DNA from 3 places in the Streptomyces sp. RK62 genome. Region 1 is predicted to be linked to each of the others. Evidence: riboswitches for the same ligand, from Rfam matches in the RefSeq annotation. Region 1 holds a riboswitch; each other region holds the start of a gene.
The links. Region 1 has a riboswitch for cyclic di-AMP ahead of KBY32_RS09430 (C40 family peptidase). Riboswitches for the same ligand answer to the same signal wherever they lie in the genome.
Positions count from the first base shown of each region.

Region 2: it holds a riboswitch for cyclic di-AMP, as region 1 does, so the genes downstream of both, KBY32_RS14585 (M23 family metallopeptidase) here and KBY32_RS09430 (C40 family peptidase) in region 1, are expected to answer to the same signal.
Region 3: it holds a riboswitch for cyclic di-AMP, as region 1 does, so the genes downstream of both, KBY32_RS10290 (transglycosylase SLT domain-containing protein) here and KBY32_RS09430 (C40 family peptidase) in region 1, are expected to answer to the same signal.

Region 1 covers NZ_JAGPYD010000004.1:142,181-147,586, reverse strand. The annotation lists gene KBY32_RS09445 (hypothetical protein) at 1-92, shown strand, start outside; gene KBY32_RS09440 (tellurite resistance/C4-dicarboxylate transporter family protein) at 70-1,074, opposite strand; gene KBY32_RS09435 (MOSC domain-containing protein) at 1,167-1,709, opposite strand; gene KBY32_RS09430 (C40 family peptidase) at 1,756-2,907, opposite strand; cyclic di-AMP (ydaO/yuaA leader) riboswitch at 2,916-3,075, opposite strand; gene pcrA (DNA helicase PcrA) at 3,429-5,406, shown strand, end outside.
Region 2 covers NZ_JAGPYD010000007.1:12,072-17,477, forward strand. The annotation lists gene KBY32_RS14580 (PrsW family intramembrane metalloprotease) at 1-753, shown strand, start outside; gene KBY32_RS14585 (M23 family metallopeptidase) at 852-1,874, opposite strand; cyclic di-AMP (ydaO/yuaA leader) riboswitch at 1,886-2,043, opposite strand; tRNA gene KBY32_RS14590 (tRNA-Met) at 2,346-2,419, opposite strand; gene KBY32_RS14595 (dihydrofolate reductase family protein) at 2,583-3,716, opposite strand; gene KBY32_RS14600 (MarR family winged helix-turn-helix transcriptional regulator) at 3,840-4,355, shown strand; gene ribA (GTP cyclohydrolase II) at 4,479-5,123, shown strand; gene KBY32_RS14610 (hypothetical protein) at 5,297-5,406, shown strand, end outside.
Region 3 covers NZ_JAGPYD010000004.1:314,018-319,423, forward strand. The annotation lists gene KBY32_RS10285 (polyprenyl synthetase family protein) at 161-1,171, opposite strand; cyclic di-AMP (ydaO/yuaA leader) riboswitch at 1,924-2,100, shown strand; gene KBY32_RS10290 (transglycosylase SLT domain-containing protein) at 2,108-2,842, shown strand; gene KBY32_RS10295 (HAD family hydrolase) at 2,907-3,737, opposite strand; gene fahA (fumarylacetoacetase) at 4,105-5,325, shown strand.

The DNA of each region.
Region 1 (5,406 bases):
AGCGGGACGAGGAGAAGGTGGACGCGAAGCTGTTCGGCCTGGTGGGGCTGCTGACCCTGGCCAACGTCTTCATCGCCGTCCTCTGGACCTGACACCGGCCGGGGGACCGGCCGCGAGGTGGTTGCGTACAGCTCCGGCGGCGACCGCCAGCCATACCGCCACCGAGATCCACATCAGGACCTCGCCGGGAACCTCCAGCCACGGGACGTCCAGGGTGGCGGCGACGGAGAGCATCGCCGCCGCCGACATGCCCATCGGGAAGACGGTCACCCAGCGGAGTACGTCGTAGCGCAGGCGCGGCCGCATGATCTCGCCGACGAGCATGACCACGTACCAGGCGGCGTCCAGGGCGACCAGGGCGTAGGTCACCGTGCGCAGCACGTCGAAGTCGTCCTCGTTCCACAGGTACAGGGAGCGGCTGTCGGCGGCGAGGAGCCGGGCGCCGGCCAGCGCGGAGATCGCGAGCGCGCCGCCCGCCATCCAGTGGTCCCCGGCTCCGCGGACGACCTCCCGCCGGTCGAAGCGGGTGAGGGCCACGGCGTACAGGAGCAGACCGAGCCAGAACAGCACCAGGGCCGCGTGCGCGAGCCAGGCCACGCCCGCCGTGGCGGCCAGCGTGGCCGCGAGGACGGCGAGGCCCTGGGTGGCCACGCAGCCGAGGAAGACGGAGCCCGGCATCCCGGGCCGCCAGTGGCGTACGACGACGTAGAGCAGGCCCGGCCAGAGCATGAACGCCAGGGCCAGCAGCGCCTCGGCGAGCACCTGCCGTCCCGCCAGGGCGAAGCGGGTGCCCAGGACGGCCGTCGCGGCGACGGCGCAGAGCGAGGCGGGGGTGACCGCCTCCCTCAGCCACTCGGAGCGGTGCCACAGGAGCCGGGCGAGGAAGTCGCAGGCCAGGGCCAGCCACGCGACGCACGCCAGGACCAGGGCGATCCGGGACAGGGTCGCGTAACCCGTCTCGTGCAGGGCCACCGAGATGATGCCGGTCGCCATGACCGAGGCGCCGGCTGCGGGGGGACGTCGCGACCACCAGAGGGGCAGGGGCGACGCGGACGCGGGTGTGTCGGCGGGCATGGGCCGATGCTAAGGAGCGCGGCACCGGCGCGCGGGTGGGGGCGCGCGCGGGGGGTGGGTGAATCGGCGGGGGCGACGGAACCCACCGGAGGTCAGACGCGGTCCAGCGGCCGGTGCGGCCCGTCCGGCAGCTCCACCTCGATCGTGTCGCCGGGGTGGACCACACCGCCCTCCGCGACGACGCCCATGATCCCGGCCTTGCGCACGAGACGGCCGGCCTCGTCGCGCCCGACGACCCGCTTGAGCAGCCCGTCCTGGAAGTGGTCGATCTGCAGGCACGGGTTCCGCAGCCCGGTGACCTCGACCACGGCCTCGGCGCCGATGCGAAGCAGCGTGCCCACCGGCAGGGCGAGCAGGTCGAGGCCGCGTGTGGTGACGTTCTCCCCGAGCTCGCCGGGCGCCACCCGGAAACCCGCCTCGGCCAGCTCACCGAACAGTTCCTCGTGGATGAGGTGCACCTGGCGCAGATTCGGCTGGGTGGGGTCCTGGGCGACCCGCGAGCGGTGCTTCACCGTCACCCCGGCGTGGACGTCCCCGTCGACGCCCAGACCGGCGAGGAGCGTGATGCTCTCCCGGTTCGGCTTCGTGAACGAGTACACCTCGTTCCTGCTGACCGCCGTCACGACCCCCGTCATGGTCACGGGCCCCCTCCCATTGCCGCTGTCCGCTGTCCGCTGTCCGTCAGGCCGGCCGGACGATGCTGTGGATCGACGACTCGCCGTCGTAGAAGATCGACTCCTCGCGCACGTACGTGCCGGGCTTCGGGGCGTGGATCATCATGCCGTTGCCGATGTAGAGGCCCACGTGGGTGATGTCGTCGTAGAAGAAGACCAGGTCACCGGGCTGGGCGCTGGACACGGGGACCGTGGTGCCGGCGTTCACCTGGTCGTAGGTGACGCGCGGGATGTCGACCCCGGCGGCCTTCCAGGCGGCCTGGGTGAGGCCGGAGCAGTCGTAGGAGTCCGGGCCGGTGGCGCCCCAGACGTACGGCTTGCCGATCTGCGTGCGGGCGAAGGACAGCGCCTTCTGCGCCTTGGTGGCGTACGACGCGTCCGGCGCGGTGGTGCCCTGCTCCTGGCTCTCCTGTTCCTGCTGCCGCGCGGCCTCCTCGCGCTTGCGGTCGGCCTCCGCCTGCTGCTGCGCCAGCTCCTCCGCCTTGCGGGCGGCCTCCTCCTGCTTGCGCTTCTCGATCGCGGCGAGGCGGGCCTTCTCCTGCGCGGTCAGCTCGGAGAGCAGCTGGCGCGCGTCCGCGAGCTTCTTCTGGACGGTGGACTTGGCCGTCCGCAGGTCCTTCTGCGACTCGGTGAGCGTCTCGAGGCTCTGCGTGGCCTCCTGCCGCTTCTTCATCGTCGCGGACTGCTCGGTGAAGTAGTCGTCGACCGACTCCTTCTGACGTCCCGTCATACGGTCCATCAGCTGGGACTGGTCGAAGTAGTCCTGGGGCGTGTCCGCGAGGAGGAACGTCGCGGTGTCCGGGGCGGTGGCGCCGGTGCGGTACTGGGCGGCGGCGTTGCGCCCCAGCTCCTCGCGCGCGTCGTTGAGCTTCTGCGTGCGCCGGGCGACGTCGTCGAGGAGGGTGTCGACCCGCTTGCGCTGCTTGGTCGTCTTCTCCTTGGCCGCGTTGTACTTCTCGGTGGCCGACTCCGCCTGGCGGTAGAGGTCGTCGACCTTCTTCTCGACCTCTTCGAGGCTCGGCCGGTCGTCGGAGGACGGGCTCGCCTGAGCGGTCTGGGACAGCAGGGCCACGGACGTGAGGGCCGCGGTCGCCAGCGCGGGGGTCCGTATGCCTGCCACGCGCGTACCGGAGGGACGCGACTTGCGGTGCGACGCCAAGGGAGGCGACTCCTTCCGTGCTCCGCCTACCGAGTTAGCTGTCGGGTTCGGGCGGGTGGCTCGGAAGGTTTGCCCTACGGCCGTTCCCTGGACGGGAAGTCGGGCCGATTCACCCCGGGTTCGGTGGGTCCCCGGCTCCGGATGCACCGGACTCGGCGGAGGCCGTGCGGCCCGGCGTCGATCGCCGGTGGGGGTCGTACGGCCTGCCCGGCACGGTAGCCAACTGGTGTGGCCGCTGTGAAGGTTGATGTGCGATATGCCCGATACATTTTCGTGACCTTCGGTCAGGGGAGGGGGCCGAGGGCCCTCCGGCGGATGATCGGTCCGTGTTGGCGACTATTCACCCCGTTTGTGAGCTATGCGCCGATAATGGGGCTTGATCCCGGGCGGTGTGTGACGTGATGGGGTGACTTCGGACGGTCACCAGGTGATTGCGGGTGGAGGCGGGCCGCGGACCGGAGGGTGTGATGTTCTCGGGACGGCGGCCGGTTGTCGGTGGGGCCGCCTAGACTCGGAGAGCGATGAGCAGCCTCTTTGACGACAGCTTCCTGGCGGACCTCCAGGCCCCACGGGCCCACGGGGAAGAGCACCCGCCACCGCCCGAGGACGATCACACTCCGGAGTCGATTCCGGACGATCTGTTCGGCGGGAAGTTCGACGTGCCGCCGGACCGCGACGCGTACTACCGCGACGGCGCCCCGCGCCCGGCCCTCGACGCCGCCGCGCTGCTGGAGGGGCTCAACGAGAACCAGCGCGCGGCCGTCGTCCACTCCGGCACCCCGCTGCTCATCGTCGCCGGTGCCGGGTCCGGCAAGACGCGTGTGCTCACGCACCGCATCGCGTACCTGCTCGGCGAGCGGAACGTGCATCCGGGCCAGATCCTGGCGATCACCTTCACCAACAAGGCCGCCGGCGAGATGAAGGAGCGCGTCGAGCAGCTCGTCGGACCGCGGGCGAACGCGATGTGGGTGATGACCTTCCACAGCGCCTGCGTCCGCATCCTGCGCCGGGAGAGCAAGAAGCTCGGGTTCACGTCGTCGTTCTCGATCTACGACGCCGCCGACAGCAAGCGGCTGATGGCGCTGGTGTGCCGGGACCTCGACCTCGACCCGAAGCGGTACCCGCCCAAGTCGTTCAGCGCCAAGATCAGCAACCTGAAGAACGAGCTGATCGACGAGGAGGACTTCGCCGCCCAGGCCACCGACGGTTTCGAGAAGACCCTCGCCCAGGCGTACGCGCTCTACCAGTCGCGGCTGCGCGAGGCCAACGCCCTCGACTTCGACGACCTGATCATGACGACGGTCAACCTGCTGCGCGCCTTCCCGGACGTCGCCGAGCACTACCGCCGCCGCTTCCGCCATGTGCTGGTGGACGAGTACCAGGACACCAACCACGCGCAGTACGCGCTGGTGCGCGAGCTGGTCGGCACCTCCGAGCACCCCGTCGACGTGCCGCCCGAGGCCGAGGTCCCGCCCGCCGAGCTGTGCGTGGTGGGTGACGCCGACCAGTCGATCTACGCCTTCCGCGGCGCCACCATCCGCAACATCCTCCAGTTCGAGGAGGACTACCCGGACGCGACGACGATCCTGCTGGAGCAGAACTACCGCTCCACCCAGACCATCCTCAGCGCCGCCAACGCCGTCATCGAGCGCAACGAGTCCCGCCGGCCCAAGAACCTGTGGACCAACGCGGGCGCGGGCGCCCGCATCACCGGCTATGTCGCGGACACCGAGCACGACGAGGCGCAGTTCGTCGCCGAGGAGATAGACCGTCTCACCGACGCGGGCGAGGCCAAGGCCGGCGACGTCGCCGTCTTCTACCGGACGAACGCCCAGTCCCGTGTCTTCGAGGAAGTCTTCATCCGCGTCGGACTGCCCTACAAGGTCGTCGGCGGTGTGCGCTTCTACGAGCGCAAGGAGGTCCGGGACGTCCTGGCCTACCTGCGGGTCCTCGCCAACCCCGAGGACACCGTCCCGCTGCGCCGGATCCTGAACGTCCCCAAGCGCGGCATCGGCGACCGCGCCGAGGCCATGATCGACGCCCTGTCGCAGCGGGAGAAGATCAGCTTCCCGCAGGCCCTGCGCCGCGTCGACGAGGCGTACGGCATGGCCGCGCGGTCCACGAACGCCGTCAAGCGGTTCAACACGCTGATGGAGGAGCTCCGCACGATCGTCGAGTCCGGCGCGGGCCCGGCGACGGTCCTGGAGGCCGTACTCGAACGGACCGGCTATCTGGCCGAGTTGCAGGCCTCCACCGACCCGCAGGACGAGACCCGCATCGAGAACCTCCAGGAACTCGCGGCCGTCGCCCTCGAGTTCGAGCAGGAGCAGGCCGAGGGCGAGGAGTCCGGCGGGCTCGCCGCCTTCCTGGAGCGGGTCGCGCTCGTCGCCGACTCCGACCAGATCCCGGACGAGGAGGAGGACGGCTCCGGCGTCATCACGCTGATGACCCTCCACACCGCCAAGGGCCTGGAGTTCCCGGTCGTCTTCCTCACCGGCA
Region 2 (5,406 bases), on a different contig from region 1:
TCCGGCGGCAGCGGCATCGCCTCGGTGACCGCGGCGACCTTCTTCGTCCGCGTCGTCATGTCGCCCTTCGCGCACCCCCTGTTCACCGTGCTCACCGGCATCGGCTTCGGCGCCGCCGCGCTGGCCGGGGACCGCCAGCGGGTGCGCCGCGTGCTGCTGCCGTTGTCCGGGCTGCTGCTCGCGATGGGCATGCACGCCCTGTGGAACGGCTCCTCGACGTTCGGCGAGTTCGGGTTCTTCGCCGTGTACGCGGCCTTCATGGTGCCCGCGTTCGGGCTGCTGGTCTGGCTGGTGCTGTGGACCCGGTACCGCGAACTGCGGACCGTCCGCGAGGAGCTGCCCGCCTACGCCGTCGCCGGATGGCTGTCCCCCGCCGAGCCGTTCGCGCTGGGTTCGATGCGCGACCGCCGGGTGGCCCGGCAGTACGCCCGCCATCACGGCGGACGGCCGGCGGCCCGGGCGGTCGCCCAGTACGAGGCGTACGCCACCTCGCTGGCGTTCCTCAGGCGCCGGGGCCGTAGGGGCCGGGCCGGCGAGGACTACGTGGCCCGCGAGGGCGAGTTGCTGAACGAGCTGTGGCTGCGCCGCGCGTGGGCCCGCCCGGCCCTGCAGTACGCGGTCACCGCGCGGACCCGGCCGGTCCCCGCGTACGTGCCCGCGGCGCACGGCACTTGGTGGCAGCAGCCGTACGCCCCGAACGGGCACGCCCACGGCGGACCGCAAGCCCCGGTTTGGAACCCCTACCTCGGGTAGACGGGTCGGGGAGGGCGGCGCGGCACAGACGAAGAACCGGCAGCCCTGACGTCGGGGGGTCGTCGTCAGGACTGCCGGGGTTCAGACGGGGAAGGCGCTCAGGGAGTGAGGCCCTTGCTCCGCAGCCAGGCCAGCGGGTCGATGCCGCCGCTGCTGCCCTCGGGGTGCACCTCCAGGTGGAGGTGGGCACCGGTCACATTGCCGGTGGCGCCGACGCGGCCGATGACGTCACCCGTGGCGACCTTCTGGCCGACGCTGACGCTGATCGAGGACTGGTGCGCGAACCACACCTCGGTGCCGTCGTCGAGGGTGAGCTCGGTCTTGTAGCCGTACGAGCCGTCCCAGCCGGCGAACGTGATCGTGCCGGAGTGCACGGCCTTGATCAGCGTGCCGGTCGGCGCGGCGAAGTCGAGGCCCGTGTGGTGCCCGGACGACCAGTAGGCGCCGGCCTCACCGAAGGTCGAGGTGAGCGTGTACGAGGAGGTCGGCAGGGTGTACTGCTTGGCCAGCTCGGCGAGGCGCTCGGCCTCGGCCTTCTTGGCGGCCTCCTCCTCGGCGGCGGCCTTGGCGGCGGCGGCCTGCTCCTTGGCCTCCTTCTCCGCCTTGGCGGCCGCCTCGGCGACCTCCTTCTCGGCGGCGGCGACGGCGGCCGCGGCGGCCTTGCTGTCGACCTGGTCCTGCTGGAGCTCGGCCTGCGCGATGATCCGGCTGCGCAGCGCCTCGCCGGCGTCGGAACCGCTCTGGGCGGTCTCCTCGGCGGTCTCGCCCATCGTGCTGAGGGCGGTGGCGCTGTCGTCCGCGGCGGAGTCGTCGTCGGAGATCAGGGGCAGGTCCGGCATCGTGATGGCGACCGGGGGCTTGCCGCTCTGCGCGGTGGCCATGCCGCCCGCGCCGACGGCCGCTATGACGCCGACGCCGAGAACCGTGGAGCTGCGGGCGAGTCCCCCGCCGCGCTGCTTGGAGACGCGGTGCCTGCCGCGAACGGGACGGAGGGACTCCGCGGTGGGGTTCCACTCCTCGAAGGGGCCCTCGTCGGTGCGGTGCAGGTCGTAGCCGAAGGTGTCGGCGGTGCGCTGGCCCGGCACGAAGGGGGCTTGCGGGGCAGGACGGTTCGACGCCACGTGGGCGTACTCCTTTCCTTCCTTCTCGCCTACCGGGTTAGCTGACGGGTTCGGAGCAGGAAGGTCTCCTACGCGCGTATACGTGCCGTGTCGCCACGGTGGTATCCGCGAGATTCACCCCAAGGTGGTGGTTCCCCGGTTCCTCTACAGGATTAAGCGTGTGCGCACGGAGCCGACTCTTGTGACGGCTGGGACGACCGCGCTGCGTTATCGAACGTTAATAGACGCGGGGTGCGTATTCCAAGCTGTTCCACTTGATCATTAACGTTTTCCGGCTGGACTTACGGGTCATCAGCGGCCCAAATCGGGCGAGTTGACTCGCGCACGACCACTCCTCCATTGCTGACGGTACGTCAATTGTTATGCGGAGGGGGTTCGCTCCCTCACGTTCCGTGACAGCGTGCCGGGGCGCGGCAGGGAAGGGAAAACACTCAGGGCCGGAACTCGAAAGTTCCGGCCCTGAGTCTTCAGTAGCGGGGACAGGATTTGAACCTGCGACCTCTGGGTTATGAGCCCAGCGAGCTACCGAGCTGCTCCACCCCGCGGCGATGTCTCTACTGTACGCCATTCTCGGGACCCACCGCACACGCCTTACCGCCACACCCGTCCTGCCCGCGCCGACGATCCCCCTCTGACCAGGGCTTTTGTCGCCGTGGTGCGGGACGTGTCACATCAGATCGGGCGCCGGGGCGCAGGGCAGCGCGCGCATCAGGGCGCCAGATGGGCGTTGGGCGCCGCGGCCCGTCCCGCGTACTCGGGCAGCACCAGCACGTCCACCCCCGCGGCGGCGAGCATCCCGCTGCCGTCGGCGTCCGTGACGAAGGTGTCCGGCTCGCGCCAGGCCGTCACGACCCGCCGCACTCCGGCGGCCAGGATCAGCCGGGCGCAGGGCGTGGGCCGGGAGGAGCGGTGCGTGCAGGGCTCCAGGCTGGTGTAGACGGTGGCGCCGGCCAGCCTCGGGTCGCCGGGCGCGATCTTGGCGAGGGCCGCCTCCTCGGCGTGCACGACCGGGTCGCCGCCCTCCCGGGAGTGCCCGCGCGCCAGCTCGGTGCCGTCGGCCGCCACGACGACCGCCCCGACGCTGAAGGCGGTCGGCGAGGGCGGGCACTCGGCGGCCAGGTCGCAGGCGAGGGCGAGCCAGTGCCGGTCCGCGGCTGCCGGGAGGACGCCGGTGCCGGGCGCGGTCGGCTCGTAGCGGGTCAGGACGACGTCGTCGATGCGCCGGGTCTCGACAAGGCGCAGCCGGCCCTCCTGGTACCCGCCGGGGCCGAAGAGGCGGGGCGCCCGGGGGTCGCCCACGAACAGCGGGGCCAGCACCAGCTGCAGCTCGTCGGCGAGCCCCTGCCGCAGGAGCTGGGTGTGGACGGTGCCGCCGCCCTCGACCATCAGCCGCTCGACGCCGCGCACCTCGCGGAGGTGGACCAGCAGCTCCCGCCAGTCCAGGTCGTCGCCGAGCGCGACGACGTCGGCGGCGACGGGGTCCTCGCGCAGCCGCCGGGCGCCCTTCTCCGTCGTATAGACGACCTTCTCGCCGCCGGTGTGCCAGAAGTTGGCCGCCGGGTCGAGTTCGCCGGACGCGCTGACGGTCACCTTCAGCGGGTACTCGGGCTTGCCGGCGGCCGTGCGGGCCGCGCGCCGCTCGGCGGAGTTCACGAGCAGGCGGGGGTTGTCCGCCCGGATGGTGCCGGCGCCGACGAGGATGGCGTCCACGGAGGCCCGTACCTCGTCGACCCGGTCGAAGTCGGCCGGGCTGGACAGCAGCAGCCGGTCGGGGCCGGTGTCGTCGAGGTAGCCGTCGAGGGAGACGGCGACGGACAGCAGGACGTAGGGGTACGACGGCATCGGCGCGCTCTCCCGCTCGGCGATCGGTGCTTGGTCGATCGGTGCTTGGCTGATCCGGGCTTGGCTGATCGAGGCTTGACTGATCGGCTTGGTTCAAGTTTGAAACAAACCTACACTGGACACATGACGACTCGCTGGCTCACCCCCGAGGAGCAGCGCGCCTGGCGCGCCTACATCGCCGCCGTCGCGCTCGTGGAGGACGCGCTCGACCGGCAGCTCCAGCAGGAGGCCGGCATGCCTCATCTGTATTACTCCATTCTCGCCACGCTGTCCGACGCCCCGGAGCGCCGGCTGCGCATGACCGACCTCGCGGAGCGGCTGAAGATCACCCGCAGCCGGCTGACGTACGGCGTCTCGCGGCTGGAGAAGGACGGTCTGGTGGCCCGCGAGGACTGCCCCGTGGACAAGCGGGGCAGCGTCGCCGCCCTCACCGACGAGGGGATGCGGCTCCTGGAGCGGGCGGCCCCCGGCCACGTGGCCACCGTGCGGTCGCTGATCTTCGACCGGCTGTCCCCGGAGCAGGTGGGGCAGCTGGAGGACATCTTCACGGCGATCGGCTCGGGCGTGGAGGGCGACCGCGGCCAGACCGCCGGGGACGAGGTGCCCTGGCGGCGGCGTGCGTCGAAGCCGTGTTCGTGACGCACACCGCAGGACGGGGTGACCCGGAGTCATTGCTTCAAAGTTAAAGCACGAGGTAGGGTCACTCTCCGAGAAGCTGCTTCAAATCTGAAGCAGAGGCCCGCACGGAACCCGGAGACCCGCATGCCCGACTCCCTCGCAGCCGCCACCCAGCGCGCCCGTGTCCGGGTCCCGCTGCGCTTCCCCGACGGCTACACCGCCGACGCCGAACTGGTCACCTTCCACGGCCTGGCCGACGGCCTCGAACACGTGGCCGTCGTCCTCGGTACCCCCGAGCCCGGCACCACCCCCCTGGTCCGCCTCCACTCCGAGTGCCTGACCGGCGACGTCTTCGGCTCGGCCCGCTGCGACTGCGGCCCCCAGCTCCGCGAGGCCGTCGAGCGCATCGCGCGGCGCGGCGGCGTGCTGCTGTATCTGCGCCAGGAGGGCCGCGGCATCGGCCTCTACAACAAGCTGGACGCCTACGCCCTCCAGGACGAGGGCCTCGACACCTACGCCGCCAACGCGGCCCTGGGCCTGCCCGAGGACGCCCGCGACTACACGGCGGCCGCCCAGATGCTCACCGCCCTCGGCATCGGCGAACTCGACCTGCTCTCCAACAACCCCGACAAAGCCGACCAGTTGCGCGACCTCGGCATCACGGTCCACGACCGCGTCCCCACCGGCGTCTTCGCCACCCCGGCCAACGTTCGCTACCTCCGGGCCAAGGTCATCCGCACCCAGCACACACTGCCGCTGGGGGAGTTGGCGGGGGCGCATCTGGCGTAGGGCCCGGCCCCGGCGAGAGGCGGTCGCGCGGCAGGAAAGTGCCGCCCATCCTGCAGGAAGCTGACATGAGCGACCAGCCTGACGCTGCTGTTCCGATGGCATCGTTCTTCTCGTCAGAACGACCCGTCAGGTCAAGGGGGAAGCAAGTGAACGCGCGGTCCAGGCGTCATCCGGTGCGCGTCAGGTCGATCGTCGTCCTGGTCGCGGCCGCGGCCATGGGCTGGGGGTCGACGGGTACGGCCACTGCCGCCGCGGAGCAGCGGCCCGTGCTGTCGGTGCCGCT
Region 3 (5,406 bases), 170 kb from region 1:
GATGTCCATCTGACCAAATCGGGCAGGGAGTTTCGTCAACCTGCGGAGCCAACTCCGCGTACACCTGCGGTATGACGCCGGAGGGGTGGACGTCCCCCGACCCGTAGGGGTCGAGGGGTGGACGTTGCGAAGGGTGCGGCGGGGTGGAGGGCCGAGCGCCTCAGCCGGCGCGGTGCACCACGGCGTCGCACAGCTCCATCAGCGCGGCCTTCGCGTCGTTCTCCGGCAGCGGCGCCAGCGCGGCACGCGCGTCCTCCGCGTAGCGGACGGTGTCCCGGCGCGCCTGCTCCAGCGCCGGGTGCTCCCGCAGGGCGGCCAGCGCCTCCGCGAGCCGGTCGTCGTCACTGAGATCGGAGTCCAGCAGCTCGCACAGGGCGATGTCCTCCGGCAGGCCCAGGCGCTCCGCGCGCTCGCGCAGCCGCAGCACCGGCAGCGTCGGGATGCCCTCGCGCAGATCGGTGCCGGGCGTCTTGCCGGACTCGTGGGAGTCGCTCGCGATGTCCAGGACGTCGTCCGCCAGCTGGAAGGCGACCCCGAGCCGCTCGCCGTACTGCGTGAGCACGTCGACCATGGTCTCGTCGGCGCCCGACATCATCGCCCCGAAGCGGCAGGACACCGCGACCAGCGAGCCGGTCTTGCCGCTCAGCACGTCGAGGTAGTGCTCCACGGGGTCCCGGCCGTCCTGCGGCCCGGCCGTCTCCAGGATCTGCCCGGTGACCAGCCGCTCGAACGCCTCGGCCTGCACCCGCACCGCCTCCGGCCCGAGGTCGGCCAGGATGTGCGAGGCGCGCGCGAAGAGGAAGTCGCCGGTCAGGACGGCGACGGAGTTCCCCCAGCGGGTGTTCGCGCTGTCCACCCCACGCCGGACCTCGGCCTCGTCCATCACGTCGTCGTGGTACAGCGTCGCCAGATGCGTCAGCTCCACCACCACGGCCGACGGCACGATCCCCGGGGCATACGGGTCCCCGAAGCGCGCGGCGAGCATCACCAGCAGCGGCCTGAAGCGCTTCCCGCCCGCCCGCACCAGGTGCTGGGCGGCCTCGGTGATGAAGGGGACCTCACTCTTGGTGGCTTCGAGCAGTCCCTCCTCGACAGCCGCCAATCCGGCCTGGACATCGGCTTCCAGAGCCTGGTCCCGCACGCTCAGCCCGAACGGCCCGACGACGGTCACGAGGGGTCTCCTGTCTGCTGGTGTCTTTCGGCTGGTTACACGGTTTGTCGATAGGTCGCTGCCATCACTCAAGTCAGCGTATCCGGTCACGTTTCGATCACCGATGCCGCCCACCCGTCCACCACGGGCGACATCGGTTCACGGTCGGTATGTTTTTCGATCACCTGATAAGGGTGGAGATTCATCGATTTATCGGCATGTCACTGTGTGTAGTCGCACCGGCACCCGCCACTCCGTATCGCCGATCACGGACCCGCTCCCTACGGCAGCCCGTCTACCCCGGCCCGCCCCGGAGACGCCCTCTCCGCCACCTCCACCTGTCCGGCCACTCGGCACCCGCACACCCCCGCGCCCGACACCCACTCAACGACGCGCACGGCATGCGAGGTTCCCCGACGCGTCCACAAAACGGACTTTCCGAACTCAAGGGACAGATAGGCGAGCTGGCGACACCCGTCCGACGGGCAGGCAATAAACGGGGAGTTGGAGCCATTGCCCGATTTGCCGTTGTTGTGATCGCCGTGAGTTGGGTCACGCGGCACCGCCCCTCACCCCTTCCCGCCGGAGCCCTTCGTCGCCTTACGGCAAAAGCGAGTTGAGCGTTGGCAACCGCAAAGGATCAAGTACCCCATACACCCCAGACCATGGTCAACTAGCACGTCAGGTGTCTGCGGCACTTGTTCCCGACATGTGCTCTCGCATACGTTCCCGCTCTGTCGGGCGGACGCCGAATCCTGCCGCCGCCCGAGTCATCCACCTACGCACTCACGCACGGCAGGAGCGGGGGACCCAGGTAAGTCGCCGTATCGGACGCCTTGATGGCGGCCCGGTCCGGCTAGGGGTGAAGTCGCGTCGTCGCACGACGGCACGACCGGGCATCTCCCGCCCGAACCCGACAGCTCACCTCGCAGGCGCCGGAGAGGAACGAACAGCGCCATGTCCCGAGGCAAGCACCGCCGCACCCGTACCAGCCCGCTCGCCCGCCGCGTCATCGCCGCCGGCACCGGTACCGCCGCCCTCGCGCTCCCCCTGCTGGGCGCCACCACCGCGAGCGCCGCCGAGCCCGCCAAGGTCTCCACCGTGGCCAAGACCGGCTCGGTCAGCTACACCACCAAGAAGGGCGACACCCTCTACGGGATCGCCGACCGCTACGACGCCCAGGGCGGCTGGCGTCAGCTCTACAAGGACAACCGCAAGGCCATCGGCGACAACCCGCGGCTGATCCACCCGGGTGTCGACCTGAAGGTCCGCGCCACGAAGAAGGCCACGCCGGCGAAGGCGAACACCGCGTCCGCCCCCGTCAAGAAGTCCGCCGTCGCCCAGGCCACCCAGGCCTCCGCGAAGACCTACGCGAACAACCTCGACGGCTGGATCCGCGAGGCGCTGGACATCATGGCGCAGAAGGGGATCCCCGGAAGCTACGAGGGCATCCACCGCAACATCATGCGGGAGTCCTCGGGCAACCCGGCCGCCATCAACAACTGGGACTCCAACGCCGTCGCGGGCACCCCGTCCAAGGGCCTGCTCCAGGTCATCGACCCGACCTTCGCGACGTACCACGTGGCGGGCACCGCGTACGACCCGTTCGACCCGGTCGCGAACATCACGGCCGCGTGCAACTACGCGGCCGCGCGCTACGGCTCGATCGACAACGTGAACGGCCCCTACTAGGCCCCACGTTCCGGCCCGCGTTCCGGCCCCACGTTCCGCCGGGCGCCTCCCCTGTCCGACAGGTCTAGTAGGGGAACTCGGCCAGGCTGCAGGCGAACAGTCTCTCGAGGACGACGGCGATGCCGTCGTCCTCGTTGGACAAGGTGATCTCGTCCGCGACCGCCTTGAGCTCCGGGTGCGCGTTGGCCATCGCCACCCCGTGGGCCGCCCAGTCGAACATGGGGATGTCGTTGGGCATGTCCCCGAAGGCGATCGTCTCGTGCGGGCCCAGACCGAGGTGCTCGGCGGCGAGCGCGAGGCCGGTCGCCTTGGTGATGCCGCATGGCTGGAGTTCGACGGTGCCCGGCCCCGACATGGTGACCGTCGCCAGCGAACCCACCACCGCGCGGGCCGTCGCCGCCAACTCGTCGTCGCTCAGCGTCGGGTGGCGCAGCAGCACCTTGCTGATCGGCTCGCACCACAGGTCGTCGCGGTGCCGCACCCGCACGGCCGGCAGGGTGGGGTGCGGCATCAGATACCCCGGTTCGATGAGCGTGAGCCCGTCGACGCCGTCCTGGTCGACCGCCGCGTACACCTGCCCGACCTCGGCCTCGATCTTGCCGAGCGCGGTCTCCGCCAGGTCCCGCTCCAGGGTGATGGACCACAGCAGACGGTTCCGGCCGACGTCGTAGAGCTGCGCGCCCTGCCCGCACACCGCCAGTCCCCTGCTGCCCAGCAAATCCAGGAGGGGCCGCACCCTGGGCGCCGGGCGTCCCGTCACCACCAGGTGCTGGGCACCGGCCACCGCCGCCTGCGCGAGGGCCGCGAGGGACCGGTCGGAGAGCGTGTCGTCACCTCGGAGAAGGGTCCCGTCCAGGTCAGTGGCGATGAGTGAATATGCGATCGGTGCGGCCATGATCAGAGAATACGGACAGGAAGGCCCATCGACTCGACCTGAACCGGACGGCTGCTCGGTTCACATGAGTTGACACTCGTTCCGGTCCCAGTTGTGTCCATGCGCGCACAACCAACGCCCGTTTATGGCGATTTCGCCCCCACGAGATCTTTCCGAACTTCCTGTCGGCGTTACGGTGGGGCGAGTTGGGGCCGTTTCCTTTGTGACCACGCGTGCGACACCACGGCCGGCCCCGGCGACCTGGGACGGAGCCGATCGCCCTCCCCGGCGTCCCCGGCATATTCACCCTGCCCAAGACAGCCACCTCACCCGTAACGTGGGCCCGACCACATGGCTTACGGAGCGTATGAGAGTGAGGCAGCACCCCATGCCCCCCTTCGATCTCCCCGAGGGCGACCCCTTCGGCGCGCACAACCTGCCGTACGGCGTCTTCTCCCTCCCGGGCACGGACTCCGCGCGCCGGGTGGGCGTCCGGCTCGGCGACCACGTCCTCGACGCGGGCCGCGCGGCCCAGGCCCTCGGCTCGCCGTACGCCCCGCTGCTCGCCCAGGAGTCGCTGAACCCGCTGCTCGCCGCGGGCCGCACCACCTGGTCGGACGTCCGGCGGGCGCTGACCGCCTGGGTGACGGTGCCGGCGCACCAGGAGGTGGTCGCGGACCTGTTCCACCCGCTCTCCTCCGTGACGCTGCACCTTCCGTTCGACGTCGCGGACTACGTCGACTTCTACGCCTCCGAGAACCACGCCCGGAACGTCGGCCAGATCTTCCGCCCGGACGCCGAGGACTCCCTCACCCCCAACTGGAAGCATCTGCCGATCGGCTATCACGGTCGCTCCGGCACGGTGGTCGTCTCCGGCACGGACGTCGTCCGCCCTTCCGGTCAGCGCAAGGCCCCCAGCGACCCGGCGCCGGTCTTCGGCCCGTCCGTCCGTCTGGACATCGAGGCCGAGGTGGGCTTCGTCGTGGGCAAGCCGTCCGCGATGGGCACCCCGGTGCCGCTCCGCGACTTCCGTGAGCACGTCTTCGGTCTGTGCCTGCTCAACGACTGGTCGGCACGCGACATCCAGGCGTGGGAGTACGTCCCCCTGGGCCCGTTCCTCGGCAAGTCCTTCGCCACGTCGGTGTCGGCCTGGATCACCCCGCTGGACGCCCTGGACGAGGCCAGGACGGCACCGCCCGAGCGCACGCACCCCCTGCTGCCGTACCTCGACGACTCCGGCGACGAGGCCGAGCCCGGCGGCTACGACCTGCGGATCACCGTGACCGTCAACGGCCATGTGATCTCCGAGCCCCCCTTCTCCACCATGTACTGGACGGGCGCCCAGCAACTCGCCCATATGACGGTGAACGGCGCCTCCCTGCGCACCGGTGACCTGTACGGCTCCGGCACGGTCAGCGGCCCCACGGAGCGCGAGCGCGGCTCCCTCCTGGAGCTGACCTGGAACGGCCGCGACCCGCTGGAACTCCCGGACGGCAAGCGGACGTTCCTCGAGGACGGCGATGTGGTCACCCTGTCGGCGTGGGCGCCCGGGCCGGGTGGCGTGCGGGTGGGCCTGGGCGAGGTCACCGGCCGGATCGTGGCCGGCTGAGGCACGGTCACCGAGTGAGCGGGTGAGCCTGTCGAGTCGGTCACGACCGTGGCTCCGTCGGCTCTTTCCCGCTGACTCCCG